4 regions of the Oikeobacillus pervagus genome follow, and region 1 is predicted to be linked to each of the others. Evidence: riboswitches for the same ligand, from Rfam matches in the RefSeq annotation. Region 1 holds a riboswitch; each other region holds the start of a gene.

Evidence for each region. A riboswitch is a leader RNA that binds a small molecule or an ion and turns the genes downstream of it on or off. The one in region 1 is predicted to bind cobalamin.
Region 2: it holds a riboswitch for cobalamin, as region 1 does, so the genes downstream of both, J2S13_RS14190 (ABC transporter substrate-binding protein) here and J2S13_RS03065 ((2Fe-2S) ferredoxin domain-containing protein) in region 1, are expected to answer to the same signal.
Region 3: it holds a riboswitch for cobalamin, as region 1 does, so the genes downstream of both, J2S13_RS01830 (FecCD family ABC transporter permease) here and J2S13_RS03065 ((2Fe-2S) ferredoxin domain-containing protein) in region 1, are expected to answer to the same signal.
Region 4: it holds a riboswitch for cobalamin, as region 1 does, so the genes downstream of both, J2S13_RS12365 (acyl-CoA thioesterase) here and J2S13_RS03065 ((2Fe-2S) ferredoxin domain-containing protein) in region 1, are expected to answer to the same signal.

What each region holds. Positions count from the first base shown of each region.
Region 1 covers NZ_JAUSUC010000005.1:21,767-30,129, forward strand. Annotated here, with positions in the region: gene J2S13_RS03045 (precorrin-8X methylmutase) at 1-561, opposite strand, end outside; gene cobK (precorrin-6A reductase) at 651-1,418, opposite strand; gene J2S13_RS03055 (sirohydrochlorin chelatase) at 1,415-2,302, opposite strand; gene cobJ (precorrin-3B C(17)-methyltransferase) at 2,393-3,976, opposite strand; gene J2S13_RS03065 ((2Fe-2S) ferredoxin domain-containing protein) at 3,973-4,365, opposite strand; cobalamin riboswitch at 4,491-4,673, opposite strand; cobalamin riboswitch at 4,836-5,028, shown strand; gene J2S13_RS03070 (energy-coupling factor ABC transporter permease) at 5,202-5,957, shown strand; gene J2S13_RS03075 (energy-coupling factor ABC transporter substrate-binding protein) at 5,961-6,251, shown strand; gene cbiQ (cobalt ECF transporter T component CbiQ) at 6,248-7,024, shown strand; gene J2S13_RS03085 (energy-coupling factor ABC transporter ATP-binding protein) at 7,021-7,860, shown strand; gene J2S13_RS03090 (GntR family transcriptional regulator) at 7,968-8,363, opposite strand, start outside.
Region 2 covers NZ_JAUSUC010000048.1:11,345-19,707, reverse strand. Annotated here, with positions in the region: gene J2S13_RS14195 (globin domain-containing protein) at 388-768, opposite strand; cobalamin riboswitch at 981-1,157, shown strand; gene J2S13_RS14190 (ABC transporter substrate-binding protein) at 1,322-2,290, shown strand; gene J2S13_RS14185 (FecCD family ABC transporter permease) at 2,253-3,314, shown strand; gene J2S13_RS14180 (adenosylcobinamide amidohydrolase) at 3,311-4,777, shown strand; gene cbiB (adenosylcobinamide-phosphate synthase CbiB) at 4,774-5,742, shown strand; gene cobD (threonine-phosphate decarboxylase CobD) at 5,717-6,793, shown strand; gene J2S13_RS14165 (bifunctional adenosylcobinamide kinase/adenosylcobinamide-phosphate guanylyltransferase) at 6,775-7,365, shown strand; gene J2S13_RS14160 (cobyric acid synthase) at 7,362-8,363, shown strand, end outside.
Region 3 covers NZ_JAUSUC010000003.1:15,765-24,127, forward strand. Annotated here, with positions in the region: gene J2S13_RS01800 (endonuclease I family protein) at 1-280, opposite strand, end outside; gene J2S13_RS01805 (exodeoxyribonuclease III) at 442-1,197, shown strand; gene J2S13_RS01810 (DUF2325 domain-containing protein) at 1,346-1,639, shown strand; gene J2S13_RS01815 (homocysteine S-methyltransferase family protein) at 1,715-2,008, shown strand; gene J2S13_RS01820 (hypothetical protein) at 2,177-2,374, opposite strand; gene J2S13_RS01825 (vWA domain-containing protein) at 2,837-4,189, shown strand; cobalamin riboswitch at 4,269-4,454, shown strand; gene J2S13_RS01830 (FecCD family ABC transporter permease) at 4,624-5,628, shown strand; gene J2S13_RS01835 (heme ABC transporter ATP-binding protein) at 5,643-6,416, shown strand; gene J2S13_RS01840 (ABC transporter substrate-binding protein) at 6,482-7,453, shown strand; gene phaC (class III poly(R)-hydroxyalkanoic acid synthase subunit PhaC) at 7,519-8,363, opposite strand, start outside.
Region 4 covers NZ_JAUSUC010000035.1:9,486-17,848, forward strand. Annotated here, with positions in the region: gene J2S13_RS12360 (ribonucleoside-diphosphate reductase subunit alpha) at 1-2,087, opposite strand, end outside; gene J2S13_RS12365 (acyl-CoA thioesterase) at 2,107-2,580, opposite strand; cobalamin riboswitch at 2,772-2,954, opposite strand; gene J2S13_RS12370 (DMT family transporter) at 3,308-4,246, opposite strand; gene pdxR (MocR-like pyridoxine biosynthesis transcription factor PdxR) at 4,359-5,744, shown strand; gene J2S13_RS12380 (threonine/serine exporter family protein) at 5,900-6,655, shown strand; gene J2S13_RS12385 (threonine/serine exporter family protein) at 6,706-7,143, shown strand; gene J2S13_RS12390 (AAA family ATPase) at 7,318-8,363, shown strand, end outside.

The sequences.
Region 1 (8,363 bases):
AGGAATATCTAATTTTGCTAATTCTTCTTTCGATTCTGCTGCTGAAACAAAGCCAACGGGCATTCCAATGATCAGCCCTGGTTTTGCTTCCCCTTCTTTAACAAGACGAATGAGTTCTAAAAGGGCCGTTGGGGCATTTCCAATTGCATAAATTCCACCATCTGCTTCTTTCATAGCCTTTCTCATGGAAATGATCGCTCTTGTTGTATTCAGTCTTTTCGCTTCTTCCATTACATCTTTATCTGATATGTAAACCTTCACATCACATCCAAATTTCTCGATACGAGGCTTACTAATTCCTACTTGAACCATTTGCACATCCGCTACAACCTTTTTTCCATTACGAATAGCTTCTATTCCTGCCTCAATCGCTTTTGGATGGAATACTAAACTTTTTCCTAATTCAAAGTCGGCTGATGCATGAATAACACGTTGTACGACTTTATATTGCTCAGGTGAATACGAATGCTCTCCAACTTCTTCATCAATCATTTGAAAGCTGCGTCCCTCAATTTCCTGAGGTTGAACTGTTTCTGGTTTAAAATCCGTTAAAAATTCCATTTCAATTTCTCCTTCTTTTCATTATTTTTATGAACTTGGTCTGACGGTCACAAAGTTTGCCCCTGAACACCAGTGGAAAACTTATATTCTTATTTACTTAATACTAGTGGGAGCTGTTCTAGCACCTCTTTAAAAGTAGTGCATTTATTTTCATACTCGATTTTAGGGCGAGTGATCAAAATCGTTTCAATATCTAATTCTCTAGCAGCTGCTACCTTTTCATTGACAGATCCTTCTTTTCCACTGTCTTTCGTAATGAGTAAAGTCACCCCATATTGTCGATAAAGGGCTTGGTCAAATTCTTTTGTAAATGGCCCCTGAATCGCCACGATATTTTTTTGCGGAATTCCTAATTGTTCGCATTTTTCCATATTGTCCTTTCTTGGTAACATGCGGGCAATCATGCGAGTGTTTGGACAAGAAAGTAATATTTCACTAAAAATTTGCAATGTTTTACTGCCCGTCGCTAAAAAGATGACTCCTTGTTTTTTTGCCGCTATTTCCGCCGCTTCTTCATAACTAGAAGCCTTAATGATTTTTTCATATTCTTGTTCAATCACGGGTCTTTCATAGCGAATGTACGGAATATTAGCATTTTTCGCCGCAAGAATCGCATTTTTTGATGCCTCTTCTGCAAATGGATGACTTGCATCCACTATGGCTTCGATCTTTTCACTTTCAATAAGGTCGGTCATTTCATCACTGTTCAAACGACCGACCATTGTGTCAATACCCACTTTTTCAAGTTCCACTCGAGCATTGTCTGTTACAACGGTTGCTAAAAGTTTCAAGCCTGATTCTTTTATTTGGACGGCTAAGCTTCGTGCATCACTTGTCCCTGCCAAAAATAAAATCACTTATTCGTCACCTCCTCATGATGATGATCATGATGGTGATCATCATCATGGTCATGGTCGTGATGATGGTGATGATCAATGTGGTCAACTAAACCTAGTCGATATTGACAAGTATCACAATTCATAACCACCTGACCTTGTAGCGCTTCATTCATCCGATCTAATAAAATTTGTTGTAATTTTTCATGGAAACCAAAATATCCTGCCAGTTGGAACTGGATATGAGGATAAGTAGATTGATAGTCTTCTACCATTTTTTCCAGTCTTTTAATCAAAATGCCCGTAAACAAGAAATAGGGTAAGATGGTAATTTTCTTTGCACCTAGTTTGATACACCGTTCAACAGTTTCATCGATCAGTGGAGTCGTAACCCCCATAAAAGCAGGTTCAACTAACGGATAATTCAATCTTTCCCATAACAGTCTGGAGATTTTATATAAGTCACTATTGGCATCTGGATCACTACCACCTCGACCTAATAGTATAACGGCTGCCTCCTCTTGTACTGCTTCAACAGGTTCGCCAATTTCTTGTAGGCGGGATTTGCAAATGTCTATTGTTAATTCATGTACCCCGATTGGCCTTCCGTAAGTAAAAGAAACATGAGGATATTTTTTTTTCGCTTCATCCAATTCGAATGGGATGTGAATCTTTGAATGACCCGCAGGCAATAACATAATCGGAATGACGGCTACAGATGTCGCTCCTTTAGAAACACATGCTTTTAGTCCGTCTGAAACGGTTGGCTTCTCAAATTCTAAAAAGCAAGTCTCTACTAAAATATTTTCGTCAATTTGTGGTTGGAGCTTGCGAATAAATATTCTAATTTGCTCGTTACCTTCATGATCCCGGCTTCCGTGCCCAACAAATAAAACAGCTTTCATGAAAATTCCTCCTAAACGTTTATCCCGTTCTTGCGGTCTACAACCGTAAAATTCGGTTCCCAAATTTCTAACAACACCATTTTGAAAACTTTATTCGCCACAACCAAGTGGTTCTAAATCCAACACAGGAGTAATATCTTTATACTGAAAACCATGGACATTTTTTACCCGTTTGAAGAATTTAAAAAAGCTCTCATTCGGATGACCTTTTTCTTTATATTCTTTAATGATCCCGGTAACGATTGAGAGGGCTTCGTTTGGCTCCACCCCTTCGGCAATCAATTGACCACTATGTGCGGTTCTGCCGACGGTTTTTGCACCGATAAATAGATCAAATTTTCCTTTTCGAAACACGAGCCCAATATCTTCTTGAACTGCTTGGTAACAAGCCATTCCACAGCCGTTAATGCCGATCTTTGTTTCCTTTGGCATGTCCATTCCAGAAAAACGTTCATATAGTTCTTCTGCTAATGGAATTCCGTCCTTTTTCTCCCCATCGCAAAAATCACAAGCCTTAATCGTAAGGACATCCCCAATTGGATTTACGAGCAATCCGGTTTCTTTTAGTTTGGAGACAATCAATTCAGGTTGATCTGTCGGTACCCTTACTATGATGTAATGATGTGGGGTATATTCCATCGAGCCTTTATCTCCAATGATTTTTGCTAATGTTAACATTTGCTGTGCAGTAAATTGCTTATTCGCAACCCCTGGGCTCACTGCCAGTTCAAAAATTTGTTCAATTTTTTGAAAAGGAATCATTGATTCTTCAGGAGTATCTTTCATTCCTACTATTTTGGCAGCTTCTTCGGCAAATTTTAGAGAGGACGATTCCTCTTCTTTTCCTCCATGAAGCGCCCAAGGTTCATTTTCCCTTTTCAAACGTTCATGTGGTCTAAGTTTTTGTTTCGTAGAGTTTAGCGTGTATTTACGCTGGTATCCCCTTGGTGTGATGATTTTCCCGTCATATAAAAAGGTTGTAGAATTACCGATGACGACGGTTGTTAACATCCCGATTTCATAAGTTAACATCTCTTCTAATGTCGTGATCATAATATGTTCACGGTCCCTGTATGCGCTTTTTACTAATCCTACGGGTGTCTTAGGATCCCGATATTTTAATAGAATCCGTTGTGCTTCCACGATTTGTCTTGTTCTTTTTCCACTTTTCGGATTATATAAAGCGATGACGAAATCGGCTGCTGCTGCAGCTTCAATTCGTTTTTCTATGATACTCCATGGTGTTAAATGATCACTTAAGCTGATTGTACAAGAATCATGCATAACAGGTGCGCCTAAAAGAGAAGCACAGGAGTTAATCGCTGAAATTCCTGGAATCACCTCTACTTTTACACCTTCTGCTTCTTTCCACCCTTTTTCAATTAATACCTCATATACGAGACCAGCCATCCCATAGACACCCGCATCCCCACTAGATATGACCGCCACTTTCTTTCCTTCTTCGGCTAGTTTGACGGCAGCTTGAGCACGGCTGACTTCCTCCGACATTCCTGTACTAATAATTTCTTGGTCTGTAATTAAATCTGTGACGAGCTCTACGTATGTTTTATAACCAATAATGCAATCACTTTCTGCAATAGCTTCTTTTGCACGCTCTGTAAAATGTTTAACACTTCCTGGACCAAATCCTACGATTAATAATTTCCCGGTCACAAAACTTCCTCCTTTTTCGCTTCTTGCTTTTCTTTCTCAATTCCTTTGACGCGATTGTTTTTTAAACTCATTCCCGTTTGCGTCCGCTCATATATAACCTTCGATTTCAATATTTGATTGTTTTCTAGATGGGAGTGCACCAATTCTTTCGCAGAATCAACATCGATCCCTTCGTACCACACAGCATCTGGATACACAATGACAACACAGGCATCTTTACATCTACCATTACACCGAGTCCGGCTTGTATGAATATAGCGGTCTAGTTCTCTTGTTGTAATTTCCTTTCTAATGGCTTGGGTGACTTCCTCTCCTCCCTTTCTCATGCAACTAGAACCGTTACAAATCAGAACATGCTTTTGCATATCTTGTAAATTCCATGTCGTCATTCTTGCCCCTCCCATTTTCAATATAAAAATAATTCCAACAAAAAAACCCCTATCTTCTGGAAGATAAGGATTTGTATGCAAATGAACAATAGCTTTATGCCACACACCTATTCCTCCCACCGAAGAATAAAACGCGACTTAAAGCAGGTCTCCTGGCTTATGCTTCTTCCTCCCTTGTCCCTTCCTAGTCGTTACCTAGTGGTTTTGACAAGCTTGTCCACACTTACAGTAGCGGGGGCTGCATCGGATTTTAACCGATTTCCCTATTATCCAATATCCTAATTGGCACTTTAAATCATCTTATGTAATTGTCGTTTGATATTTTTTATATCACAATATTTATAACTATGTATTCAAAGTTAACAAATTATTCAATAATTGACAAGAAGTTTTTTTAATCTCTCTTTTCTGACATTTTCAAAAAAATTGTAGACAAACTGTCACAAATTCCCTATACTTTAAATTAATTTCATATTTTTTCGAAAATAGGTGCAAATAGGGAACCCCCCTCTATTTGCTTAAAAGGGAAGCTGGTGAAATTCCAGCACGGTTCCCGCCACTGTAATTTGGAGTGTTTTGCAATAGGCCACTTTTGTATTCAATGGGAAGGCGCAATTCACAAAGAAGATAAGTCAGGAGACCTGCCTGTTTTCCACTCTCGATGTACCTACGGGATATAGGGGAAATCGCATGACATGTATTCTTCATGCATTCTTAACCGTAAGTTATGAATGCTTTTTTATTTTCCACAATATTTCATGTGATTTACTTTTCTATATGTATATCTATTTTTCAAGAGAAAGATAGGAGAATATTTTGAGAAGAGGAGAATTTTCATGAGGAAAAGCTTTTTTTGGTTTTGTAGTATTTTAATGTTAGCGTCTTATTTTTGGGTGAATTCTTTTTCGAGCACCCATGCCATGCATATTGCTGAAGGTTTTCTCCCAATCAAATGGGTCATTATTTGGTGGATCGCTTTTCTACCCTTTTTATTCATCGGAATCCTTCAATTAAGGAAATTATTTCGAAATTCCCCTGAAATGAAAATGGTTTTAGGTCTATCCACTGCCTTCGCTTTTGTGTTATCGGCATTGAAAATCCCGTCTGTTACAGGGAGTAGTTCCCATCCAACTGGATTAGGGTTTGGGACGATCTTATTCGGACCTATGATCATGAGTGTCGTTGGATTTGTTGTCCTTTTATTTCAGTCATTGTTACTAGCTCATGGTGGCATTACTACATTAGGGGCGAATGCCTTCTCAATGGCTGTACTTGGACCTTTCGTTGCCTACGGAGTATACAAAGCATCGAAAAAGATGAATGTTCATCATAATGTATCGATCTTTTTAGCAGCTGCCTTAGCAAACCTAGCTACATATGTTGCAACATCGTTTCAATTGGCGCTTGCATTTCCAGACTCTGTAAATGGAATCATAGGTTCTTTTATGAAATTTGCTAGCATTTTTGCTATCACGCAAATTCCTTTGTCCATTGTCGAAGGTTTGCTAACTGTTATGGTATTAAACTTTCTAGCAAAATATAATCGTGAAGAACTATCCACTTTAAATGTGCAAATGAAGGAGGCGAAATAATCTATGAAGAAAAATCTCTTTCTTTTATTTGTTATTTTATTATTTATTATTGTTCCTCTTGCTTATAATACTTCATCAGAGTTTGCGGGAACGGATGGAAAAGCTGTCGATGCAATCGAATCTATTAATCCCAAATATGAACCTTGGTTTTCAAATGTTTGGGAATTACCTGGTGGAGAAGTGGAAAGTTTATTATTTGCCTTACAAGCTGCGCTAGGGGCTGGCTTTATTGGATATTTTTTCGGACTGTCCAAAGGGAAAAAGAATGGAAATAAGAAAGAAACATTAAGATGATTATCGATACAATAGCAAATCAACAAAGACTTTCAACTATACACCCAATTGAGAAATTTATCTTCGCAATTGGGTGTCTACTTACGACTGTCACCCTAAGAGATGTAGGATTATCCTTGCTCATTTTCTTTATCATGAGTATGATCATCATAATCGTTATGGACATACATATTTTGCTTTATTTGAAGCTTTTAAGTCTACCATTATTATTCATTTTAACAAGTATTATTTCAATTCTTTTCACTTTCTCCTTGGAGCCTTATTCAGGGGAAGATCTTATTTGGTCAGGCGAAATAGGACCTATTTTCATTTTTATTTTATTTACCAATTTTGAAGTAGCGATTGAACTATTTCTCATTTCTATAGGTAGTGTGACATGTATTTATTTTTTTATTTTGTCCACACCCGTCCATGAACTACTGTTTGTTTTAAGTAGACTTAGACTTCCGAAAGAATTAATTGATTTGATTTCCATCACATATCGTTTTCTTTTTATGTTAATGGAAACAGCCATTCAAATGTACTATGCACAGTCAACGCGGTTAGGACATCGTTCATTTCGAATTTCTTTACGTTCTTTTTCAATTTTAATCCCAAATCTGTTTATCCAAACATTAAAAAAGAGAACAGAAATGCAACAGGCGATTGACTCAAGAGGTGCCGATGAATTAATTCTTTCGTTTACTTATGAAGGGAAGGTGAATAAAAAACATCTTTTCTTCCTTTTCTTTTTTTTCATCATTCTTTTTAGTGGAAAGGTGTTTTTTGAATGACAGTGCCCATCCTCCAATTGGAGAATCTATCATTTTCCTATCCAGATCGTACAAATGTTTTAAAGAATATTAACCTCTCATTTTCACCAGGGAGGAAAATAGCCGTATTGGGAAATAATGGTGCAGGTAAGTCTACTTTATTTTTGCATCTAAATGGATTATTACGGCCTAAAAATGGGACGGTCTATTTTAAAGGTCAACCTTTAAAATATAAGAAAAAAGAACTGGTTCAACTAAGAAAAAGTGTCGGCCTAGTCTTTCAACAGGCTGATTCACAAATTTTTGCATCGACTGTCAGGGATGATGTGGCATTTGGTCCGAAAAATTTAGGCTTAGCAAAAGAAGAAATCGAACAATATGTGGATGAGGCATTGCGACTAACGGAAATGACCAACTATAGTCGAAGGCCCCCTCATTTATTAAGTATTGGAGAAAAGAAACGTGTAGCCATCGCGGGTGTACTTGCGATGAAGCCAGAAGTCATCGTATTGGATGAGCCCACCGCTGGACTGGACCTCTATTATTCGGACCGTTTATTACATATTCTTTCAAGTATCCATCAGAATGGAACCACTATCATTCTGTCCACCCATGATGTGGACTTTGCCTATGAATGGTCAGATGAAATCATCATCATGAATAATGGAGAAACTCTGTATTCAGGTGATGGTCATGGTGCATTTTCAGACGAAGGAATTTTAAGTAGAAGTCACCTTCATAAACCATGGATTTTGGATATCGTCAACCAATTTGAAGAGATCCCCTCTCACGCTGATTTTCCGAAAAGCCGAGATCAGTTGCTACATTGGCTCTCCCAAAAAATTGGGCGAAAATGAATAGTAGTTGCACAATTCGAACCTTTTAAGCAGAAAAACCCTCACCTATCATCACTTAAGGTGGGGGGATTCACTATCTATTAAGTGTTGGAAAAATGTCTTACCTACTAAAAACGCTTTCTTAATACATGAAAGCTAAATTTATCTGCTTTAAAATAGTTAATCGAATAAAGGATCGGCTCATCTGCTTCATCAAAATGGAGCTGTTTCAAGACAAGAAGAGCTGTTTCTAATTCACATTCAAGAATCGGCGAAATTTTTTCATGATATCCTAATGGTTCAATTTGAGTGACGGCATAGGATATTTTCCGATTGCCAATTTGGTCTAATGTAGAAAACAATGACACATCTTGATAATCATAATGGTCTGGGAAAGCTTTTGCCAGAACTTTATCCACACAATATACAACCGGTTCTCCATTCGCTGTCCGAACCCGTTCAATCATCACAATTTCATCCTCATCTGTACATTGGAATCTTTTCATATCCGACTCCGTTGGTTT
Region 2 (8,363 bases), on a different contig from region 1:
TCGCCGTGTTTCCTTTATCTCAGTCGAAAACTGCAAAATTCGTACGACGATGAACAAGGCGCTTTTGCATTTGTTGCCGTCTAGCTCCAGCGCCTATCGTCTAGCGAATTTCTACGTTTCCTCCCTCCGATAAGTCAACATCGGCTCGTGGGATGCCTCGCCGTGTTTCCTTTATCTCAGTCGAAAACTGCAAAATTCGTACGACGATGAACAAGGCGCTTTTGCATTTGTTGCCGTCTAGCTTCAGCGCCTATCGTCAAGCGAATTCCTCCGTTTTCTCCCTCCGATAAGTCAACATCAGCTCGTGAACGACCTAGCTGTGTTTCCTTTATCTCAGTCGAAAACTTGCGAAATCCGTATGACGATGAGCAGGCGCTTGCGCTTTTGTTATTCTGAATTTACCATAATGGCAGCCACTTGTTTTAGTCGCTCATAGAAGAAAATTCCTGCTGGCTGTTGATCTAAGCCTACTTCTTTGAAAGCTTCTTTCATACAGCGAAGCCAGCATTCCGCGCGCTTTGAGGTAATTTCAAAAGGGAGATGTCGCTGTCTCATAGCTGGGGGGCCAAATTCCTGGCTATAAAGAGGTGGACCGCCTGTGAACTGGGTTAAGAAAAGCCGCTGTTTTCTCATGATTTCCCCCATATCCCCTTCAAATATCGGACTTAAATCTGGATCTGCATATACTTTTGGATAAAAGGCTTTCACTAACTGATCGATCATATCTGCGCCGATCTCATCATATAAAGTTTGTAGTGGTTGAGTCATCCTACACCCCTCCCAAATAGAATAATTATTTCTATTATAACCTTTTTTGGAGGACGGAATTGTAATATAAATCACATTTTGAGGGAAAATAGAATGAATAGGAAGCACCCATCCTTTTTTAGCGAAAAAGGATGGTGCATGTTTTATTTTCATGTATAATGAAAAAAGAAAGATCTTTCAATGTCCAATATGGTCGAACGAATGAAAATTTCATATGATGAACGGATTAGGTGCTCATAAAGCTTAAAAAGGGAAGTTGGTGTAAATCCAACACGGTCCCGCCACTGTAAATGGGAGCAAACTGCAAGATCCACTGTATGAAGAGATACGGGAAGGAGTGGTTTGTGTTGATCATAAGTCAGGAGACCTGCCTAAATTCGAACACCGATAGGCTTACGTGGATAGGTGGGTGTGATGTAGTCGTTTTTTTATGCTGTTCACAACACCTTTATCGTTTATACGTAGAGGTGTTATTTTTATATAGGACTGTTTTCGTAAATGTAGTTTGAAAAGAGTCTCACATGATATAAACAAAAGGAGATGGAATACACCAATGAAAAAGTTATTATCATTACTTTTTTCAGTTTTTTTGGTCACAGGTTTATTAGCTGCTTGTGGAACAGATCAAGCAAAGCCTGAGCCGAAAGAAAATAAGCAAGTCGATGAACAAGCTACATCAACCTTTCCTGTAAAGGTTAAAGATGCAACAGGAAAAGTCCTCGAAATAGAAAAGCAGCCGAAGCGGATTATTCCATTGATCCCAAGTAATACGGAGATTGCTTTTAGTTTAGGATTAGATAAAGAAATTGTTGGGGTCACAGATAATGATACATATCCTGAACAAGTGAAAGATATTGAAAAAGTGGGCGGACTTGAAATCAATCTTGAAAAAATTGTGGCCTTAAAACCAGATTTAGTCTTGGCTCATAATTCAAATGCCCATAATTCCAAAGAAGGATTTAAGCAAATGGAAGAGGCTGGAATTCAAGTCCTAGTCGTCAACGATGCGAAAAATTTTGATGAAGTATATGAATCCATTGAAATGATTGGAAAAGCTACAGGGAAAGTAAAAGAAGCGGATACATTAATCGATGATATGAAAGCTGACCTTGAGAAGATCAAGGAAAAGGCTACAGAAATTAAGGATGATGAAAAGAAAAGAGTCATGATCGAAATATCACCAGCTCCTGAAATTTATGCCGCTGGAAAAAATACATTTATGCAAGAAATGCTTGACATTATTCATGCAGAAAATGTTGTAGAGCAAGAAGGTTGGCCACAACTAAACCAAGAAGCGATTATAGAAATGGATCCTGATGTCATCGTGGCAACTCACGGCTTTTACACTAAAAATCCAATAGAAAAGATCCTAAGCCGTAAAGGTTGGGAAGATATGAAGGCAATAAAAAATAAACAAGTATTTGAAGTGCACGCAGATTTAGTCAATCGTACTGGCCCTAGACTAATAGAAGGAGTAGAGGAACTTGCCAAAGCAATCTATCCAGATGTTTTTGCTGAATAAAGGATTGGCTTATGTTTTCTCCTTTACCTTCTTAATTTTATCGATGTTAGTAGGTATCTCCATCGGAACCGTTTCTGTTCCTTTTGGAGATATTCTTTTATTAATTTCCCACCATTTATTCCATACATCAATTGGAAATGTAGATGGGATGTTCAATAATATCGTATGGGATATCCGCTTACCACGGGTAATTCTTGCAGGAATAGTGGGTGCTTCTTTAGCAATTGCGGGAGCTGCCTTTCAAGGATTGCTTCGTAACCCATTAGCCGATCCCTACACATTAGGGGTCTCATCTGGGGCGTCTGTTGGGGCGGTTATGACGTTGTTCTTTCATATTACCTTACCGCTCGTCGGAAATTACACCTTGCCGATCATAAGTATTCTTACATCAATTGCAACGATTTTCATTGTTGTTATGTTCGCCCAAAAAATTGAACGGTCGATGAAAGTAGAAACGATCATTTTAACGGGGATTATTTTCAGTTCTTTTCTTGGAGCTTTCATTTCCCTGATGATTGCTTTGACGGGGGAAGAACTTAGACAAATTATCGGCTGGCTTTTAGGGAGTGTATCGATGAGGGGATGGGATTATATTCAAATTATTTTTCCTTTCTTTATTATTGGTTCATTATTACTAATGTCATGCACTCGGGAATTAAATGCTCTATCCTTTGGGGAGGAAAAAGCACAACATCTTGGTGTGAATGTGCAACGGAAAAAAATGCTGATTCTTATTTCTGGTTCAATTTTAACAGGGGCAGCAGTTGCTGTATCTGGGACGATTGGTTTTGTTGGCTTAGTCATCCCTCATTTTGTGAGAATCATTTGGGGACCTGATCATCGTCATTTACTTCCATTATCAATGATGATTGGAGCAGGATTTTTAATTTTAACCGACTTAATTTCACGTACGATTATTTCCCCGTCACAGCTTCCGATCGGTGTCATCACCGCTTTAATTGGTGCACCTGTTTTTGCCCTTATTTTAATAAGAAAGCATTCGAAAGGAAGAGGAACAGCATGATCGAAGTAAATAACCTTTCAGGTGGATATCATGGAACACCCATCGTTCAGCAAGTATCATTTTCCGTTCGGCAGGGGGAACTTTTCGGCATTTTAGGGCCAAATGGGAGCGGAAAAACCACCCTATTAAAAATGTTAAGCGGAATCCTTTCATCTCAACAAGGAAGCGTCAAGATAAAGGAAAAGTCATTGAAACAGTACACTGCAAAGGAATTAGCTCAAGTAGTCGCTGTTCTTCCACAAATTTTATCGCAAGAATTTTCTTATACTGTGAAGGAGACGGTAGCACTTGGAAGATACGCCCATCAAAAAGGACTATTTCGCACATGGTCAGAGGATGATGAAGCAATCGTCCAACGAGTAATGGCCCAAACAGGTGTGGCTAAATTCCAAAAACATTCTTTACACGAGCTCTCAGGTGGGGAGAAACAACGGGTCTATTTAGCTCAAAGTTTAGCCCAGCAACCAGAAATTCTTTTGCTAGATGAACCAACGAATCATTTAGATCTTTCCTATCAAAAGGATTTATTGGATTTATTAAAAAAAATGGCAAAGGAATGTGGGTTAACGGTTATATCGATATTCCATGATCTTAATTTAGCAGGGTTATATTGTGATCAATTATTGCTATTGGAGAAGGGGAAAGTGAATAAGCTAGGCCATCCGAGTGAAATTTTAAAAGAACATCGAATTAATTCAGTTTACAATACGAATGTGAAAAAACAATCACATCCGCAAATTCCAAAGCCACAAATGAGTATCCTTCCAGAACAATTACAGGAGGAAATGGCTAAAATTAAGTTAAATGAAGCATGGCTTTCACAATCTGCGGAGATGATCCGTTTCGAATCGCCTATCCCAATGAGAACATTATCCGCTGGGGTCATTGGTTCAGGCTGGGGATGGCATCGAACGTTTGTGAACCGTCATGTGGATAAAGACTATCATTATGAAAATCATAAAGAAGAAATGGGTCAATATTTACTTAATAACGGGTTGGATTTAAATGAAACGGTTGGCATGATGACAGCTGTTCACTTAAAGGATGTAGCATTCCAACTAATCGAAAAAGAAGATTTTTCTGTCTTTATTGTCGTGACAGCTGGTGTAGGGAATGCGGTAGATGCATCATTCCCTTGTCGACGGATGACGAACAATAATCCCGGAACGATTAATACGTGGGTGATTGTGAACGCTCATTTAGCAGATGAAGCCTTTGTTCAAGCGATAATGACAGCTACAGAGGCGAAAACGAAAGCACTCTTTTCTAAAAAGGTGAAAGACCCTGTAACGAAGACGCTTGCGACAGGAACGTCAACAGATAGCGTGTTAATTGCTGCATCTCAAAGGGGAGTTCATTTCCCTTATAGCGGAACGAGTACAGAACTTGGCCAAGTGATTGGACAAGGAGTGTATGAATGTACAATCCAAGCTTTAGAAAAAAATCGAGGTGAAAGGCGATGATATTTCAGCATTTAATCGCGATCACCTTAGCTTTCTGTATCGATAGTATCATTGGGGACCCACCCAATTGGCCACATCCTGTTCGGTGGATTGGATCCCTCATTTCATTCTTTGAAAAAAGGTGGAACAAAGGGAAGAATCGGAAAGCAAAGGGCGTGGCGATGCTCATTTCTATCTTGCTCATTGTAGGTGGAATCAGCTTTTTACTCATCTTCATGAGTTATCAAATACATACGCTAGTTGGAATTATTATAGAGGCAATCATCATTTCCACAACCATCGCTAGAAAGAGTTTGAAACAGGCAGCCATCCAAGTGTATGACCCACTCATTCAGAAAGATTTTGAAGAAGCAAGATTAAAGCTCTCCTATATCGTCGGCCGTGATACGGATCAACTTGATGAAGATGAAATCACTCGAGGAACAGTTGAAACCGTGGCAGAAAATACGAGTGACGGCATTACCGCTCCACTTTTCTGGGCCTTCATAGGGGGCGGGACACTCGCGATGGTGTATCGAGCAATTAACACATGTGATTCAATGGTTGGATATAAAAATGAACGATTTTCTGATTTCGGATGGGCATCTGCCAAATGGGATGATGTTGTCAATTGGATTCCAAGCCGAATGACTTCACTAATGATGATTTGGACGAAGAAACCTGTCACTTTTTCCCGAAAAAAAGTATGGCAAATCGTTTTGCGCGATGCTAAGCAACATCCGAGTCCGAATAGTGGCTGGTGTGAAGCACCGGTTGCCGCCATGTTGGGAATTCAACTTGGAGGAACGAATACATATCGAGGTATCGTTTCACATCGGGCGAAAATGGGGGATCCCATTTTTAAACAAACAGCTCAGCATATTCAATTAACCGTTCAAATAATGGGACGGACTACGATTTTATTTTTGATTACTTTATGGATCTTAGGGGGGATTCTCATTGAAATGGCCAACACATGGCTCTAACCCAACATATTTATATCATGCAAGCGGGGTAAAGACACCTGATCGAATCATTGATTTCAGTGTGAATACGAATCCATTCGGGCCACCAGCGATAATAAAGGAAAAATGGCCAAGTTGGTTTCAAGCTATCACGGATTATCCTGATCCGAATGTAACAAAATTACATCACCTGATTTCTAGGAAAGTGGGAGTTTCCGAGAATCAAATATTAATAGGGAATGGGGCAGCTGAACTCATTCAGATCATAGGCCAGTGGCTCCGTGGCAAAAAAGTTTTAATCATTCAACCCGCTTTTTATGAGTATGAGCAAGCATGTCGTGCCTATGATTGTCAAATTGATTATTTTGGTTTAACAGAGGGAGATTGGTCATTACCTCTTCAAGAGATCGGACCTTTACTCAAAGCCTATGATGCTGTTTTTCTTTGTACACCGAATAATCCTACTGGAGTGGTGTTTGAAAGAAAGGATATCATCCAACTGATTGATCAATGTCATGCCCATGCGTGTACATTAATTATCGACGAAGCATTTTACGACTTTGCAGATGATACAACATCTTATTCAAAGTATGTAACGAATGAATCGAATATCATCCTTCTTCGATCGTTAACGAAAATGTATGCGGTGGCAGGGCTTCGCATAGGTTATATGCTAGCCAGTGAAGCAATCATTAAACAGCTAGCAAAATTTAAACCACATTGGAGTGTGAATGCACTGGCAATGCTAGCGGCCGAAACGGGGCTGTTAGATGATCCATTTGTTCAAATGACGAGAAAAAAAATACACGAAAACCGTAATGAAATATTTGAATTTTTAAACTTATATCAGTACGAGTATTCCCCATCGAAAGTGAATTTTTATTTACTGAAGGATCCGAGATTACAAGATCAAAAGCCATTACTGGAATTTTTATTACAAAAAGGGATTGTCTTAAGACATACTTATAATTTTCCTAGCCTTGAAGGTCGTTGGTTACGGGTTGCCATTAAGAAGAAAGAGGAGAACGCCATACTACTGGAGGCATTGCGACAATGGAGAAATCAACCTTGATTTTCGTTACCGGTGGAGTTCGAAGTGGAAAAAGCACATTCGCTGAAAAATATGCCCAATTACGGGCAAAGAAAAAGCAGGGAAAATTACATTACATCGCATGTGGCCAAGTAATCGATGAGGAAATGGCGAGACGTGTTCAGTTACATCAAATCCAACGAAAAACAGCTGAAATTCCTTGGATAACTTGGGAACAACCTATAAATATTGATACCATCGCTCATAATTTTTCCAAAAAGGATACGATTGTCCTTGATTGTTTAACGACATGGTTGACGAATGAATGGTTTTTAGACGAAGAGAACGAAGAGAAATGGGAAGAACCAGACTTTCACCATGAGTTGTTCAATAAAATAACTTCAGGGATTTCTAAAATCACTGAAACTTGTGCTGAGCTCATCATTGTCTCCAATGAATTAGCCCATGAGGATATGACCATCTCTTCTCTTAATTTTTATTATGCTAAAACATTAGGAAAGCTTCATCAATGGATTGTCAAGAACGCAAGTCAAGCCTATTCGGTAGAAAATGGAATCTGGATAGCTATGAAAAAGGAGGTGGGCAGTAAATGAAAGGGATTATGATACAAGGTACAGCCTCAGATGTGGGAAAAAGTTTAATTGCAACGGCTTTATGCCGGTTATTCTACCAAGATGGCTATAAAGTTGTTCCTTTTAAATCTCAAAATATGTCAAATAACTCTTATGTAACAGCCGATGGCAAAGAAATTGGACGAGCTCAAGGATTGCAAGCGGAAGCAGCGAATGTTGAAGCAGATGTGCTCATGAATCCCATTCTTTTAAAACCGACGGGAAATGGTCGTTCAGAAATTGTATTATTCGGAGAAAGGGTGGAGTCCTTATCGGGAATGGACTATCGCAAGGAGTTTTATGAGAAAGGGTTGAAAGCCATTCAAGGGGCCCTTTTAAAGCTTGAGAACGTCTATGATTGTGTGGTCATCGAAGGAGCAGGAAGTTCTGCGGAAATAAATTTAAAAGATCGGGAACTTGTCAATATGAAAGTAGCGGAACTAGCCGATGTTCCGGTTATTTTAGTAGCAGATATTGATCGTGGTGGCGTCTTTGCAAGCATTGTAGGTACTTTACAGCTTTTTACAGAAAGCGAACGTAACCGCGTAAAGGGACTAATCATTAATAAATTTCGTGGGGATGCAGCTTTATTTGAGGATGGAAAGAAGTGGTTAGAAGATTATACAGGGATCCCTGTTCTTGGCGTCCTTCCTTATTTGCCGAATCATATGGTGGAAGGTGAAGATTCTTTATCTCTTACTGAGCGATTTAAAAAAGGGGAGAAGAACGACGTTGAAATTGCTGTCATGAAGCTCCCTTACATTTCAAACTTCAGTGATTTGGAAGCCTTTTTATATGAAGAGGATGTGTCGGTATATTGGGTATCGGACGTATCCGAGTTTGGACAACCTGATGCCGTTATCATCCCTGGGACAAAAAGCACATTCCACGATTTGTCCTTTCTAAAAGAGACAGGACTAGCAGAGAAGATTATTGATTTTTCCAAGAGAGGTGGCTCGGTTGTGGGGATTTGCGGGGGA
Region 3 (8,363 bases), on a different contig from region 1:
TAAAATAGGGTAGGTGCCATTTATGAGTTTTTTTAATCAAGTTATGGTAAATGGAAAATAAATGTGCACCATTTTCACCTTGTTCTTTTACTGAACGGTAATACCTTTTCCTATCTACCTCATCTTTTTCATGATCATAATAAATTTTATCATTTTCAGTGATCTTTTTTTGATTTCCTTTTAGGAGTACGAACGGTTTTTTTATGTCTCTTCCAAACCATTCTCCCAATTCATCAAAGCTTTCTAGTAGAATTTGCTGATTTTGTTTCTTCTTTTTCATCGTACTTCCCTCTTCACTATGTTGGCTTTTGTCTATCATACCATGATTATATTCATCTAGTTATCATGAAATAGAAACAGGACCTGCCACCATTCATTGTTTATCCCTTATAATATAGGGTGAGATCTTTTTGAAAGTAAGTGAAAGGAAATGAATAATAGATGAAACTAGTATCCTGGAATGTGAACGGGCTAAGGGCGTGTGTTCGAAAAGGTTTTTTAGATTATTTCCACGAGGTGGATGCTGATATTTTTTGTGTACAGGAGACAAAATTACAAGCGGGGCAAATTGATTTATCATTGGAGGGATATGTGCAATACTGGAATTATGCCGAGAAAAAAGGGTACTCCGGTACAGCCGTATTTACGAAGAAACGACCATTAGCGATTTCATACGGGTTTGCTTCAGGAGAATCAGAACCAGAAGGAAGGGGCATTACCTTAGAGTTTGATACCTTTTTTCTAGTAAATGTATATACTCCGAATTCTCAGAGAGATTTGGCAAGACTCCCTTATCGACTCACATGGGAGGAGAGAGTCCATCGGTATTTAGTCGAATTGGATGCAAAGAAACCAGTAATTTATTGTGGAGATCTAAACGTTGCTCATCAAGAAATCGACTTAAAGAATTCTCGAACGAATCGGGGGAACTCAGGTTTTACAGACGAAGAAAGGGGAAAAATGTCAAACCTATTAGATGCGGGATTTATTGATACATTTCGCTATTTTTACCCAGAAAGAGAAGGGGCCTACTCCTGGTGGTCCTATATGAATAAAGTAAGAGAACGAAATATTGGGTGGCGGATTGATTATTTTCTTGTTTCAAAACGAATGAAAGACCGTTTGAAGGCAGCAGCTATTCATTCGGAAGTATTAGGAAGTGATCATTGTCCAGTCGTCTTGGAAATAGAAGAATAACCAATTATATCGATGGAAGAGCCGAGGAATTTCCTCGGTTTTTATTTTTGAAAATTTGATATTGAAATTCATTCTCATTTGTATTATTATATAAATGAGAATGAATTTCAATTAAAAATTAGGAGGAGCATATGATACATCTTTATTAATAGTTGGCGGAGACCGTGTAGAAACAATTACAACAAGGTTAAGAGAGATCGGCATACATAATGTTTCTCATATTAGTGGTAGAAAGACAAAAATGACAGAAAAAACGATTGGAAAACATACCGATGCGGTGTTAATCTTAACGGATTTTATCAACCATAATTTAGCAAAGGCAATAAAAGAGCAAGCCCGTGATAAAGAAATCCCCGCTTTATTTTCGAAAAGATCCTGGAGTTCGATTAAATTAACGATTGAAAAAGCCAATGAAAAGAATAAGATGACAGCTTGCTCATGAGGGATATTTTTCACAAACGGATCCTAACGTTTGCTTCAATAGAACCAATATGACAGCGAAAGAGGTGTGGATCCCATGATTTTTACCAATACACTTTCGAAAGAAATCGTCATCATAGATGGGGCGATGGGGACTGAATTATGGAAGAGTTTAGATCTCCCTTATAAAAAGCCTTTTTCAGCCCCATCATTGAATATATCAAACCCTGAAATCGTAGAAGAAATTCATACCCGCTATTTGCATGCGGGGGCCGATGTCATCACAACGAATACATTTACTGCTAATCTACTTTTACAAACTTACTATGGAAAAGAATCTGAAATCAGTGAACAGAATGAAAAGGAGTGCAAATTGCAAAATATGCCGTAGCCCCATTATAAAAACAAGAAAACAAGTGTTCGTTTGGGCGCATATTTGCCCTTTATTTGTTTCAGAGACATGCTTGCAAAATCCCATTGTTGATAACATTAAACTAGTTTCTTAAAGAAAAAATAAAGGAAACACAAGGATCATCCCCATGTTTCCCTAGAATATATTTTATTGTTCCTCTTCTGTGCCTTCAGATTCTGTATCTTCATTTTCTGTATCTTCGTTTTCTGTGTTTTCATTTTCTGTTTGATCCTCTACTTGTTGGTCTTCTTCTTTTTCCGTATCCTCTTTGTTACAACCAGCGGCGACCCCTACTAGCATGAAAGCTGTACACATTACCAATAACTTTTGCTTTAAACTTTTCATCTCCAACGCCTCCTTATATGTTGCGTAAAAAAAGTACATAGTTATCATACTATATTTTTGCGTCCATACAAGGAGTCTTTTCCATTTTTTACAAACCCTTAACGTAGGCTCTAAGATATTTAAACGATCTTAACATTCTGTCAATATATCAAATGAATTTAAGGTTATTAATAGATTTTCCCTTACAAAATAGAAAAAAGTCAGCAGAGACGCGATATTCACCCATTTCTTATGTTTGACGCTAGGTTTACGAATAAATTCAGGAGTTGTGCTACAACATTATTCACCAATATAAATAATCTTTATCTGGTTATAATCAATCACTATCGACTTCGTATATAGTAATATTTTACTAGTTATTCGCCATTTAAAACCAAGAAACAAAGCTTTCACCCTATAGACAACTGAATCATTTATCGTTAATTTGATAATTAGTTGACTGTGAAAGGATGGGGAGAATCGATGGGGATAATAAGAAAAGCATTTTCCTTAATTTTAGTAATGTTGATCATCGTAGGTTGTTCTAATGAAACAACAAAGCAGCCAGCAAAAGAAAATAAGGTGACAGACAAACAGGAAGTTGAAAAGCAAGAATTGGATTATGAAAAATATACTAGCCTAAATATTGAAGATATGCTGAAAACAGAGCCAGGTAAGTATAGGGGGGCTTCAAAGAAGGAGGAAAAAATAAAAAAAGCCATTACAACATTTCCTAAAGGAAAAAAAGCTGAAGAATATTATGGGAGGCTTTTGGCTTTAGCAGCTGAAGACTATCGTGATTATGCCCAATTTTTCAATAATTTTGACACTTCTTTTGAAGAGATTAGTGAGACTCCAGACGAAAAAGTAGACCTCCAAACAGATCCTAAAGCTAAAAAAATCAATGTACAAATTTTATTTGATGCTAGTGGAAGTATGGCTGCTGAGATTTCAGGTGAACAAAAAATGAAGCTTGCTAAAGATGCGGTGCTGCAATTTGTTACTGATCTTCCGGAAAATGTTCATGTCTCTCTTCGTGTTTATGGACATAAAGGTACTGGAAAAGAGGAGGATAAAGCCGCTTCTTGCTCTAGTACAGAAGTGGTTTACCCCTTATCGACATATGATCAGGAAACTTTTTCTAAAGCACTTGATACATTTAAACCTGCTGGATGGACTCCACTAGCAGCATCTATTTCGGCTGCAAAAGAAGATTTACATAATCAAATAGGGGAAAATGTCGAAAATATTATTTATATTGTGAGTGATGGGATTGAAACATGTGGTGGTGACCCAGTCCAAGCTGCAAAGGAACTCAACCAATCAGATATTAAAGCCGTGATTAACATCATCGGGTTTGACGTTGATCATGCCGGGCAAAAAGCATTAAAACTCGTAGCAGATGCTGGAAAAGGCGAGTATGTGGATGTAAATTCAAAACAGGCTTTTGCAGATTATTTTAATAAAAAAAAGAGTGAACTGTTGAATGAATGGCATTCATGGCAAACTGAAAATGTGAATAAATATTATGATTCACAAAATACAAGAGTGAATGAGTTATATACAAAGCAAAATGAAATGGTCAATCTTGCTACAGAAGAACAAAATGAATTACTTGCATTCACAAACGATTTGAAACAAAATTTAGACTTAGATAGTACTGTTCATTATGAAATTCGTGAGTTCATTCGTAAAAGGGGATATACCGTACGTGAGTATGCACGAGATTCAGGATATAAATACCGCGAAGAACTTAGAAATCGTGGGTACGAATTACGTGAAGAAGTACGTGACAAAGGATATAAAGAACGTGAGGAAATTCGTAGAAACAAGTAAAAGGTAGATCTATAAGGTATTTTCTTTATTCATCATTGCAATATGATAAAACTATCGATATACTCAATATGTTAACTTAATATGATAGGGGATTCAAGGTGTCCTTTTTTGGACTTGATAAGGAATCTGGTGGAAATCCAGAACTGTTCCCGCAACTGTTAATGCAGACGAAATAAGCATATCCACTATATCTCAAATGATATGGGAAGGGCTTAAACTAGGATGATGCATGAGTCAGGAGACTTGCCTTGAAGACAATATAGTACTATCTTTTTCGGGAGGTGAAAAGATAGGACGTGGAAACGTTCAAATTCTCATAATGAAGTTCTCGTTCTACACTCATCTACTTACTGATGGGTGTTTTTTTGTTTAGAAAAATAGTTTAAAAAGGAGAGATTTTTCTGGAGATTCAAAAACAACCTAGACATTTCTATATGTTTATCATCCTATCTATCGTTCTATTATTATTATTGATGACGATCGGTGTGATGGTAGGTCCGGTTTCCATCCATCCTTTTACTGTTTGGAAAGTAGTTTTTTCTAAACTCCCATTCTTCCATGAAAGTATCCAATCGACAGAGGCAACGATAATTTGGGACATACGCTTTCCGAGAGTGATTCTAGGTGTGATTGTCGGGGCAGGACTTGGAATCATCGGTACTGCGGTGCAGGCAGTTGTTAGAAATTCATTGGCTGATCCATACATATTAGGGGTATCATCAGGTGCTTCTGTAGGAGCAACATTGGTGATTGTCTTAGGTGTATTTTCATTTTTAGGTCAATATGCGATATCGTTTGCGGCCTTTTTAGGGGCACTTTTATCTACCATATTTGTTTTCTTTTTTTCACAAATTAATGGAAGAATATCGACCGTCCGACTATTGCTCGCCGGTGTTGCGATTTCGATGATACTGTCAGCTATTACGAATTTTATTGTCATCTCGTCACCTCGAGCAGAAGGAATTCGTGATGTGATGTTTTGGATGATGGGAAGTCTCGCAGGAGCCCGTTGGGAATATTTATTCATCCCAGCTTTGATTGTGACGATTGCTTTTTTATATCTTTGGAGTCAATTCCGCTCTTTGAATCTTCTTCTTATGGGGGATGAGACAGCGGTTACATTAGGAGTAAATTTAACCTCTTTTCGGAAAAAACTGATTGTCATCACCTCACTATTAACAGGGGTACTCGTTGCCGTAAGTGGTGCGATTGGATTTATCGGATTAGTCATCCCTCATATTGTTCGTTTATTAGTCGGATCTGATCATCGAAGAGTATTGCCACTCAGTGCTTTAGCAGGTGCCAGCTTTTTATTACTGGCAGATATTTGTGCAAGAATTATCATTGCTCCTGAAGAGATGCCGATTGGAATTATTACAGCAGTATGTGGAGGACCTTTCTTTATATGGCTTTTACGTAGAAATTCATATTCTTTTTAAGGAGGTCATAATGGATGGAAATTTCGGTAGAAGACGTAAGTTATACTATTTTTGATAAAAAAATAATCAATCAAGTGTCTTTAACTATTCATCATGGGGAATTGGTGGGAATCATTGGCCCAAATGGAAGTGGAAAATCGACGCTTTTAAAAAATATGTATCGTGTATTAAAACCTGATGGAGGGGTGATACAACTTGACGGACGGTCCATTACGGATATAAACACGAAAGAAATCGCCAAACAGCTTTCCGTTGTGAGTCAGGAGTCCAGTGTTGCCTTTGATTTTAATGTTTTTGAAATCATTCTGATGGGGCGTACTCCACATAAGAAATTTCTTCAACCCGATACGGTCGAGGATGAGCACATCGTTCGGAATGCTTTGAGCCAGGTGAATATGAGCGAATATATCGATAAACGGTTTACCCAATTATCAGGGGGCGAAAAGCAGCGCGTGATGATTGCTAGGGCAATTGCTCAAGGAGCGAAGGTTATGATTTTGGACGAGCCAACCAACCATTTAGATATTCACCATCAGTTACAGGTATTGGAATTAATTAGAGAATTACAAGTCACCTGTGTGGCAGCTTTACATGACTTAAATCTTGCGGCATGTTATTGTGACCGATTATATGTACTCAACCAAGGTGAGATTGTAGCCTCTGGAACCCCAAAACAAGTCCTAACAAAGGAGCTGTTAAAAGAAGTGTTCAATGTACATGTTGAAATCGGAACTCATCCCGTGACAAAGAAAATCCATCTTTTCTATCATGCAGAAGAGGATGCCTAAAGTCGGAATTTTCAACAAGTTTCAAATATCTAATGGAATGATCGTTAAGAAAGGATCGAATGAATATGAAAAAAAACGTATTTTTTATTCTGATTGCTCTTATCTTACTACTCGCCTCATGCGGGAGTTTGAAAGAAGAAGGGAAAACCAAAGAAGCGAATAATAAAGAAATTGTGACGATTCAAAATCTTGATCATGAACTGAAGATCACAGAACCTCCAAAAAGAGCAGTGAGCCTTAATCAACATGTAACAGAAATTATGCTTGCTCTTGGATTAGAGGACTCAATGGTTGGTACTGCTTATTTAGATGATCAAATTTTGCCAGAATATGAAGAAGCATATAAGAATATTCCAGTACTTTCAAAGAAATACCCATCCTATGAAGTGTTAATTGCTTCAGAACCTGATTTTGTTTATGGGGGTTGGAAAAGCGCCTTCACTGAAAAAGGGGTGGGGACGATTGAACAATTGAAGAAAGATGGAATCAACGCTTACTTGCATGAATCTTCTAATAAAGTTGCTCCCACAATGGAGGATGTCTTTCAAGATATTTATAATATTGGAAAGATATTTGGGGTAGAGGACCGAGCGGAGAAACTGACAAATAAAATTGAAAAAGAAATGAATGAAATTGAAGCGAAAATTGGTGAGGTGAAAGACCCTATCCCAGTGTTTATTTATGATAGTGGAGAAAAGGAACCTTTTACTGCAGCCCAAAACTTTATGAATGATTTAATTACACGGGCCGGTGGGGAGAATATCTTTGGAAATATTGAAAAAGGATGGACAAGCGCAAGTTGGGAAGAAGTTGTAAAACGAAACCCAGAAGTGATTGTCATCATGGATTATGGGGAAGAGACCGTTGAACAGAAGAAGAAATTTTTAGAAAATCACCCAATTTTACAGGCAGTAAAAGCAGTAAAAGAAAAACGTTTCGTCGTCCTTCCATTGTCCGCAGGTTCCGAGGGAGTTCGCAGTACAATTGCGTTGAAAACATTAGCAGAAGGATTTTATCCTGAGAAGTTTTTAGAATAATGTCCAATAATTTTTCCATTCAATCAAGAAAAAACCTTCGGATACGAAGGTTTTTTCTATGTACATCATTTAGAATGCTCTGTTAACCATTGGTCGATCGTTGGATAAGTTCTCTTAACAGCACTGCCACCAACAACGACAGATACATGGCCTGTAGGCATAATATGATATGTTTTATCTTTACTTGCGACTTTATCTAATAACGGCTCAACTTGTTCAGGGGCAGCAATATGATCACGCTGAGCAGCAATATTCAAAATATTTGCTTTAATATTGCTTAACTTTACTTGTTGCCCGCGAATATATAATTCATCATTGATTAATTTATTTTTTTGATAAAAATCACCGATCCATTGTCGGTAAGCTTCCCCTGGAAACGGAATTCCATCATGTACCCATTTTTGCATAAGACTCCAGCTTTTCACGAAATCTTCATTTTCAGCCCGATCGGCAAGGGTAACATAAGGTCCAATATAATTCACAAGTGGTTTTAACAATTTATTTCCAAGATCAATTACTTCTGGAGGGATTACACCAAATGTATCGACCATTTTATCTAAATTAAAATAGCGCTCGTCAAGCCAATTTGAAAATAGTCCTGTATCAGAGAAATCAAATGGGCTAGTTAAGAAGATTAAATTACGAATTGGTAACTCAGGATGAAGGGCGGCAAAAATGGATGTCATCGTCCCCCCCATACAATAACCGAGTAAGCTCACTTCATTCGCATTGGACGTCCGCAGCACTTTTTGAACTGCACGAGGGATATAATCTAAAATGAAATCATCTAGCTTCATGTTTCGATCTTCATATCCTGGTGTACCCCAGTCTAAAAGGTACACATCATGTCCTTGATTTGTCAAATATTCAATTAAGCTACTGCCAGGAGTTAAATCTAAAATATAAGGTT
Region 4 (8,363 bases), on a different contig from region 1:
TGCCGTTGACGTTTTGCGTTTTGTTGAATAGACCAATGTTGGTCAATTTCATAAGCATTTTTATAATACCAAGTCGTTTTTGCTGATAAATCGGGTGCAGTGACGGGAATTTTGTAATTTTTCTTTTCCTCTGAATATTCTTTTCTAAAAATAGGATCGATACTTGCGGTAGAACCGGCTATAATCGATGTTGTTGAGTTTGGGGCGATCGCCATTAAGTAACCATTTCGTATCCCATGCTCTTGGACTTCATTCTTCAATTCCTGCCATTTTGGAGAAATATACCCTTTACGGTTGAAATATCTCCCATTCTGCCATTCTGAACCTTCAAAGTGAGGGTATTTTCCTTTTTCTTTCGCTAATTTTACACTTGCACGTATCGTATAATAAGCAATCTCTTCATAAAGTCGATCACAATATTCAACAGCTTCTTCACTTTCCCATTTAATCCCTTGAAGAGCCAATAAATGATGCCATCCAAATGTCCCCAATCCAATTGATCGGTATTTTTGATTCGTTATTTGTGCTTGCAAGACCGGAATTGTATTAATATCAATTACATTATCAAGCATGCGCACTTGAATGGAGATCAGCCGTTCCAAAACATTGTCTCTCACACTTCTCGCCAATGAGATCGAGGAAAGATTACAGACGACAAAGTCCCCAGGTATTTTATAGGTTACAATCTTTCCATCTACAACTTTTTCTTCTTCCATGACGGTTGGACTCATATTTTGGGTAATTTCTGTACATAAGTTACTGCAGTATATGATTCCTTTATGTTTATTTGGGTTTTCACGATTCACTGTGTCTCGATAAAACATATAAGGTGTCCCTGTTTCCAATTGGGAAATCATGATAGATTTAAAAATTTCAATGGCTGGAACTCGTTTTTTTGATAATAGGGGATGATGAACACACTTCCAATATCTTTGTGTAAACTCACCATTTTCCTCCTCATCATAAAAATCTTCTAATGAATATCCTAATACCCTTCTAACTTCATGAGGATCGAATAAATACCAATCTTCCCGCTGTTCAACATGCTTCATGAAAAGGTCAGGAATACATACACCTGTGAATAAATCATGTGTACGCTGCCGCTCATCCCCATTGTTAAGTCTCGTATCTAAAAAGGCGAAAATATCCTTATGCCAAACATCTAAATAAACAGCAATTGCCCCTTGTCTTTGCCCCAATTGATCAACGGAAACAGCTGTGTTATTCAATTGTTTCATCCAAGGAATAACCCCTGAACTCACTCCTTTAAACCCTTTAATATCACTGCCTCTACTGCGGATTTTCCCCAAATAGACACCGATTCCTCCACCATTTTTACTTAATGTCGAAATATCCGTATTCGAATCGTAAATACTACGTAAATCATCTTCCACCGTATCGATAAAGCAACTAGATAATTGCCCATAACCTTTTCCGGCATTTGCTAAAGTAGGGGTGGCCACGGTCATATATAAATTGGATAAGGCCCAATAAGCCTCCTCAACTAAAGTTAATCTCTGTTCTTTTGGTTCATTTTTCATTAAAGTCATTGCTATCACCATAAAACGCTCTTGTGGCAATTCGTATAATTGACCATCATGCGTTTTGGCCAAATAACGATCGGCTAACGTTACAATCCCGATATAAGAAAATAGCTGATCTTTATCTGGATTTAGAACTGATTGTAAATAGGATATTTCCTGTAATGAATACTTTTCTAATAAACTTTCACTATAAATCCCCAACTTTGTTAGTGTAGAAATCAATTGATAAAAAGAACCATATTTTTCTTCTTCATCATAACCTCTAGCCCTTGCTACCTGTCGATAGAGCCTACGAATAAAAACAGACGAAGCAATATAGGTCCAATCAGGTTCATTCATACTAATTCTTTCAACAGCTGATAAAATTAAAATATTATAGACATCATCCTCTAATGAAATTTCCCTTGATCTTAAAGAGATTAATACCTTTTCTCTAAAATCCTCCAGGGGAATATGTGGGAATTTAGCAGCCATCTCAGCTATTAAATACTCTACTTTTTCTATCATTTCTTCAATTGATGTATGTTTAGTCATATCGGTCATTTTATTTTCCTCCTACCATTCAATCTGCGGTATGATTCTTATCTCGTTCCTTTTTCCTCTCTTGTGCTGCATGAAATAATTCCTTTTCTTTATCTGTCTCAGGAATGACTTTTGGTACCGGAGATGGAACACCGTTTTCATCAACGGCTACCATTGTGAGCATCGAAGTCGTCGTTAGTAACCTTTCCCCAGTTGTTAAATGCTCACTCTCGACTTTTACAAATACCTCCATTGACGTTCGACCAGTCGAAACAACTACTGCTTCCAATATCAAAATATCCCCAACCTTTGCAGAAGACACAAAGTCAACTTGATCGATAGAAGCTGTTACAACCACTTTTTTAGAATGTTTCATCGCACATATCGCTGCTATTTCATCAATATAGGAAAGGACCGTCCCGCCAAAAATTGTTCCCATATGATTTGTATGCGGCGGTAAAACGAGCTTTGATTGATACGTTCTAGATATATTCGACGAAATTTCAGTTTTCATTCTCATCCCCACTTCCATTTTTCCACTACTCATATTGGGATTCGAGAAAGGGAACGATCGTCCAATCTATTTGTTTTATATATATAAAAAAACCCATTCCAAGAATGGGTTTTTTAACGTTGATAAATAAATAGACATTGAACTTGTCTACAAGACTACCATCGTTATTTCTCCCCAACTCCCGAAGAAGAACATACGCTATAAATACGGCAGGTCTCCTGACTTGTGCTTCCTCCTACTCTAAGACCTTCCCATCAAAGAATGACAGTGGTTGTTCTTATTTCGTTTGCACTTACAGTTGCGGGGACAGCTCTGGATTTTCACCAGATTCCCTTTTCAGTCTAAAAATAGACACCGTATTTATCGGTTATTCACTATATATAGTAGTGTTATTTTCTATAAACACAAAATATTGCATCATCAAATGTTAACTATAAAGGAATCTCTCTCTTTTTACAAGGATTTTATAAAAATTGCGGAGAATGAAGCTCATATCGTCCATTCATTTTTCAGTTTCTACGCTAGTTTGCCATTGCATATTTCCCCCGGGAATTTGATCATTTCCCATAGACTTTTGCACTACTCCTTGCTAGATTTGCGCTTGTACTCTGATTTTTTGATTATTTCCAAGCATATATGCTCATTTCCCGTATCTTTTTGCACTTCTTTTAGGAATCTCCAACACTATGTGCTTCCCTAATCTACTAGATGACGTTTTTCCCTATTATCAACCTTCTGATGACTGTTCCATAGCGATTCTGCGTTTTAGTTTTTTATCAGGAGTCGTCAGGAAGATGACGGCTATGATAATAAACAGTCCTCCTAATAGCTGGTATGCTCCGAACACTTCCTTTAACCAAATCACGGAGACGATGGCCGCTACGAATGGTTCGATACTGGATAGAATGCCTGTTTCGGTTGCGGTCAAATACTTTAGACTTCCTATATATAGAACAAATGATAGGGTTCCACTTGCGATAATGACTAGTAACATGGCAAAGGTCGACATGGTTAACGTATCAGTAAAATATTGTGGTGTGAGGGAATGATTAAATATAAGTAAAACGATGCCTCCTAGTAGCATTCCCCAACCTACGATTATAAGTGTTCCCCATTTTTTAATTAGTGGTGCTGGCTGGATCGTATAAAAGGCAAAACCAACAGCCGTTAATATTCCAAACAGGATGGCCTGTTTCGATAAAACGATGCTTTCTATCGAACCATTTGTAATAAGAAAATACGTACCTGCTATAGCGGCCACGACGGCTAAAAATTGTCTCCTAGAAGGAAAACTTCTCCCCTGTACTGAAACATAAATCGTAATGAGAACAGGTCCAAGAAACTGGAATAATGTCGCCGTTACCGCATTGCTATATTGTAGTGCTTCTATAAAAGTATACTGAGCACCCAACATACCGATAATGGAGAAGAGCACCAGTTGGATGGAATGGGATTTATGCTTCCAAATAGCCAATATATTTTGTTTTTTTACAAATGCCAAATACCCCAACATCGTGATTCCCGCCAGTAACAGCCGAATAACTAAAAAATCGCTAGATGACATGTTCGTCTGTTGAAAAAACCACTGAATCATAGGACCAGATAATCCCCAAAATGTAGCACCTGTTATAATCATTACAAGACCAAGTTGACGTGATGTTTTCATGCTATGCCCCTCCCTGCACTCATTATTTAGCAATCAATGACATAGGTATTATAGGGAATTTCTGATACTATATGAAGGATCAGTTTTATATAAACAAAAGGGGTCAGATAACATGTTTCAATTCACTCCAAAGCTTGATGCTAATTTAAAAAAACCACTATATGTACAGTTGTATGAGGAGATCAAACATGAAATCAAAACGGGGAATTTATCTCACCATACGAAGCTTCCTTCTAAAAGGAAATTAGCTCATCATTTACAAATTAGCCAAAACACGATTGAAGCAGCATACGATCAGCTTGTCGCGGAAGGATATATCAAAGCCATTCCTCGCAAGGGCTTCTATGTATGTGAAATGGAACAACCGATTTTTAACCCCAAAAAGTCGTTTGAGCCAATTGAAGAAAAAAGAGAGGATAAAAAGTTTACGTTTGATTTCACCCATTCGGGAGTGGATCCGCGTTCTTTCCCATATACCACTTATCGTAAATTAGCCAGTGACATATGGCGTTCCGAACGCGAGTCATTGCTTTTACTTGGGCATCCACAAGGGGAATATGATCTTCGAGAGGCCATTGCTTTGTATATTTATGAGTCCCGTGGTGTTCGATGTTCCCCTAGTCAAATTGTGCTTGGGGCTGGTACTCCCTACTTAATAAAACAACTTGTCCTCCTGCTCAAAAATAGTACATGGGCCGTTGAAGACCCTGGATATCATCGAAAGCTAATGATTTTCGAAAAAGGGGTGGAAAACACGAAATTAATCCCTCTTGATCGAGATGGAATCATCTTATCTGAATTAGAAAAGAGCAAGGCTAATGTTGTCTTTGTTACACCTTCCCACCAATTTCCTTGCGGGATGATCATGCCGATTTCAAGAAGAATGCAGTTATTACATTGGGCTGAAAAAGGAGACAACCGCTATATTATTGAAGATGATTACGATAGCGAATTCCGTTATTCAGGAAAGCCCATTCCTGCATTACAGGGATTGGATTCCAATCATAAAGTCATCTATATGAGCACATTCTCCAAATCATTTCTTCCATCGTTACGGATAAGTTATATGGTCTTGCCTAAACCACTTATACAACGGTTTCAAAAAGATTTTTTCCATGCACAAACGGTATCACGTATCGACCAAGAAATTTTGAAAAGATTTTTGCAAGAAGGACATTTTGAAAAACATATTCACAGGATGCGAGTCATTTATAATAAGAAAAGAGATCTGCTCTTTTCTTACATGTCTACTTATTTCCCCCCCTATATTGAAATCATTGGCCAGGATTCCGGATTGCATGTGTTAGTACGTGCAAATAATGGCATGACAGAAAATGAACTAATTTGCACAGCAGCCCAATTAGGGGTTAAAGTTTATCCGGTTTCCACATATGGGAAGTCTGATAATCAAACAGTTTTACTCGGTTTTGCCCTCTTATCTGAAGATGAAATACGAGAAGCAGTCCAATTGCTGGCTAAAGCTTGGTTTAAACGTTGAAAACACATAATATAGATGTACTACCAAGCCGGTCCACAGTTCAAATTCATATTCAGTTAATTGGTTTGTTCAATTTTCATTGCAGAAAAATTAAAGATACTATAACATAAATCCATTATCATTAATTGTTCGGTGTAAGAATGAGGTGAAAAGGAATGGATAAAGACCAAGAAGTAGATATTCAATCGGTTATTGATATCTGTTTACTAGCAGGTCGGATTATGATGCAAAGTGGGGCTGAAACATACCGAGCGGAAGATACGATGACTAGGATGGCGGCCGCTTATGGGATTTCTCAGACCCATAGTTTTGTAACGCCAACCGGTATTATTTTTTCAATGGATGGTGTAAATCCAACTAGGCTTGTGAGAATTAATGAGCGGTCAACCGACCTGGAGAAAGTCGCCCGTGTGAACAGCATTTCTCGAAAAATTTCAAGTGGGGATATTAGTTTATCGGAAGCTAGTGCAGCATTAAAGGAATTAGAAAAAGCAAACTTAGCCTTTCCCGTTTGGATTCAAATCATTGCAGCAGCAGTTGCTAGTGGCTGCTTTTTAATTATGTTTAAAGGGATTTGGGGAGACTTTCTTCCTGCCTTTTTTGTCGGAGGAATCGGATTTTCTAGTTTGCTACTGATCCACCATTTTACAAAGGTAAAATTTTTCGCTGAATTTAGTTCATCCTTTGTGATTGGATTGCTATCTGTTTTGCTCGTTAGTCTTGGCTTAGGAGAGCAACTTGATAAAATTATCATTGGATCTGTTATGCCACTTGTTCCAGGTTTACTGATTACAAATGCTGTCCGTGACTTAATGGCAGGGCATTTTGTTTCTGGCCTTTCTAAGGGAGCCGAGGCTTTTTTAACAGCCTTCGCTATTGGGGCCGGTGTAGCCGTTGTCTTCTCATTTTAGAAAAATAGAAAGATGATTAGGATATCTTTTCAAAGAAAGGAACGAAGCGCATGAATTATATAATCGAACAACTCTCCCTTAGTTTTATCGCTTCGGCTGGATTTGGGATTATTTTTAACGCTCCTCGGCACTCCTTAATACAATGTGGATTTGTCGGGATGATCGGATGGATTTCGTATATTGTACTTGCGGATTCAGGGGTCGATACCGTTCAAGCATCATTCGTCGGGGCCTTTTTTGTTGCTTTAATTGGGCATGTTATGGCAAAAAGATATAAAATGCCGATTATTATTTTCAGTGTGGCTGGAATTATCCCGCTCGTTCCTGGAGGATTATCGTATGATGCGATGCGACACGTGGCTGGAAATGATTATATGGCGGCCATTCCATTAGCAACGAAAGCTTTTATGATTTCTGGCGCAATTGCAATGGGACTCGTTTTCGCAGAAGTCATGGTTCAACTTGTGCTTAAAGGGGTTAAGCGTTAAAGCACAACCACCCCTAAAAAAAACTAACATGATGAAGAATTAAACGTTAGTCCCATTTTTCGGGAAGTATTTCTGAACTTTAGAACAGGAGGAAGACCCCCTAACATTATATTAGTATATTGCATCTAATTATTATACAATGGAAGAAAATTCAAAAAGAGAAAGGATGCCACTATGCCTAAAGTTCCAACACTTATACAATTTGATCGAATAACCCATGAAACGATGCCACATTATTATGATTTCGCCATTTCTTTACAAGCTATAAAAGACGCACTAATAAAAGAGACCCATACATCTTATCAAATGTATCGAGCTGAAGATAATATGGAAGAAATATGGGACATTGTAAATCAAATGGTTCAACATCAATCAGAGAAGGTAAAGATTATGGCTCATGTCTTTGATTGTATGGAGATTGCCACTATTGGATATACATCATTCAATAACGAGAATCAGTTCATCGTTAAACCTTCTATAAATAATAATGTTTTTCTTTTTCAAGATTTTAACGTAGCATTGGCCAAGTTGCCGATTTATCAGAATCACGAAGACTATGAGGAAGATTTTATTTTTGCGAAAGATGATCAAAGTTTACTAGAATTCTCTCAATACATTTATGAAAAGCAAAAAAAGTATATGCAAGGATTTATTAATATTTTTGTTGATACGGATGAGGGAATTGAGCGGGTTAAAGAGCGCATTACAAATCAAGTAAAGCGTGAAGATGTTCTGTTAGATGAGGAGATGAAGACAGAAATCTTTCGTTCATTTGATGAATTTTTTCTCCATAGCGGGGAATTTTTTAAAAAATATCAAATTCCATATAAAAGAGGAATTCTTCTTTATGGAGCACCTGGTAATGGAAAGACAACCCTTGTAAAATCAATTGCAGGAAGCGTTGATGCCCCTGTTGTTTATTGGCAAATTACAGAATACACAACGAGTTACTCCATTAAGGAAGTATTCTCAACAGTTACAAAAATGGCACCTATGATTCTAGTAATAGAAGATATTGATTCCATGCCAGAGGAGACTCGATCTGTCTTTTTGAATACACTGGATGGCGCCGCTTCTAAAGAAGGGATTTTCTTAATTGGCACAACCAACTATCCTGAAAAAATTGACCCAGCCCTAATCAACCGTGCTGGTCGGTTTGACCGTGCATATGAAATTAACCTTCCAAACTATGAAGCTCGCAAGCAATATTTGCAGGCAAG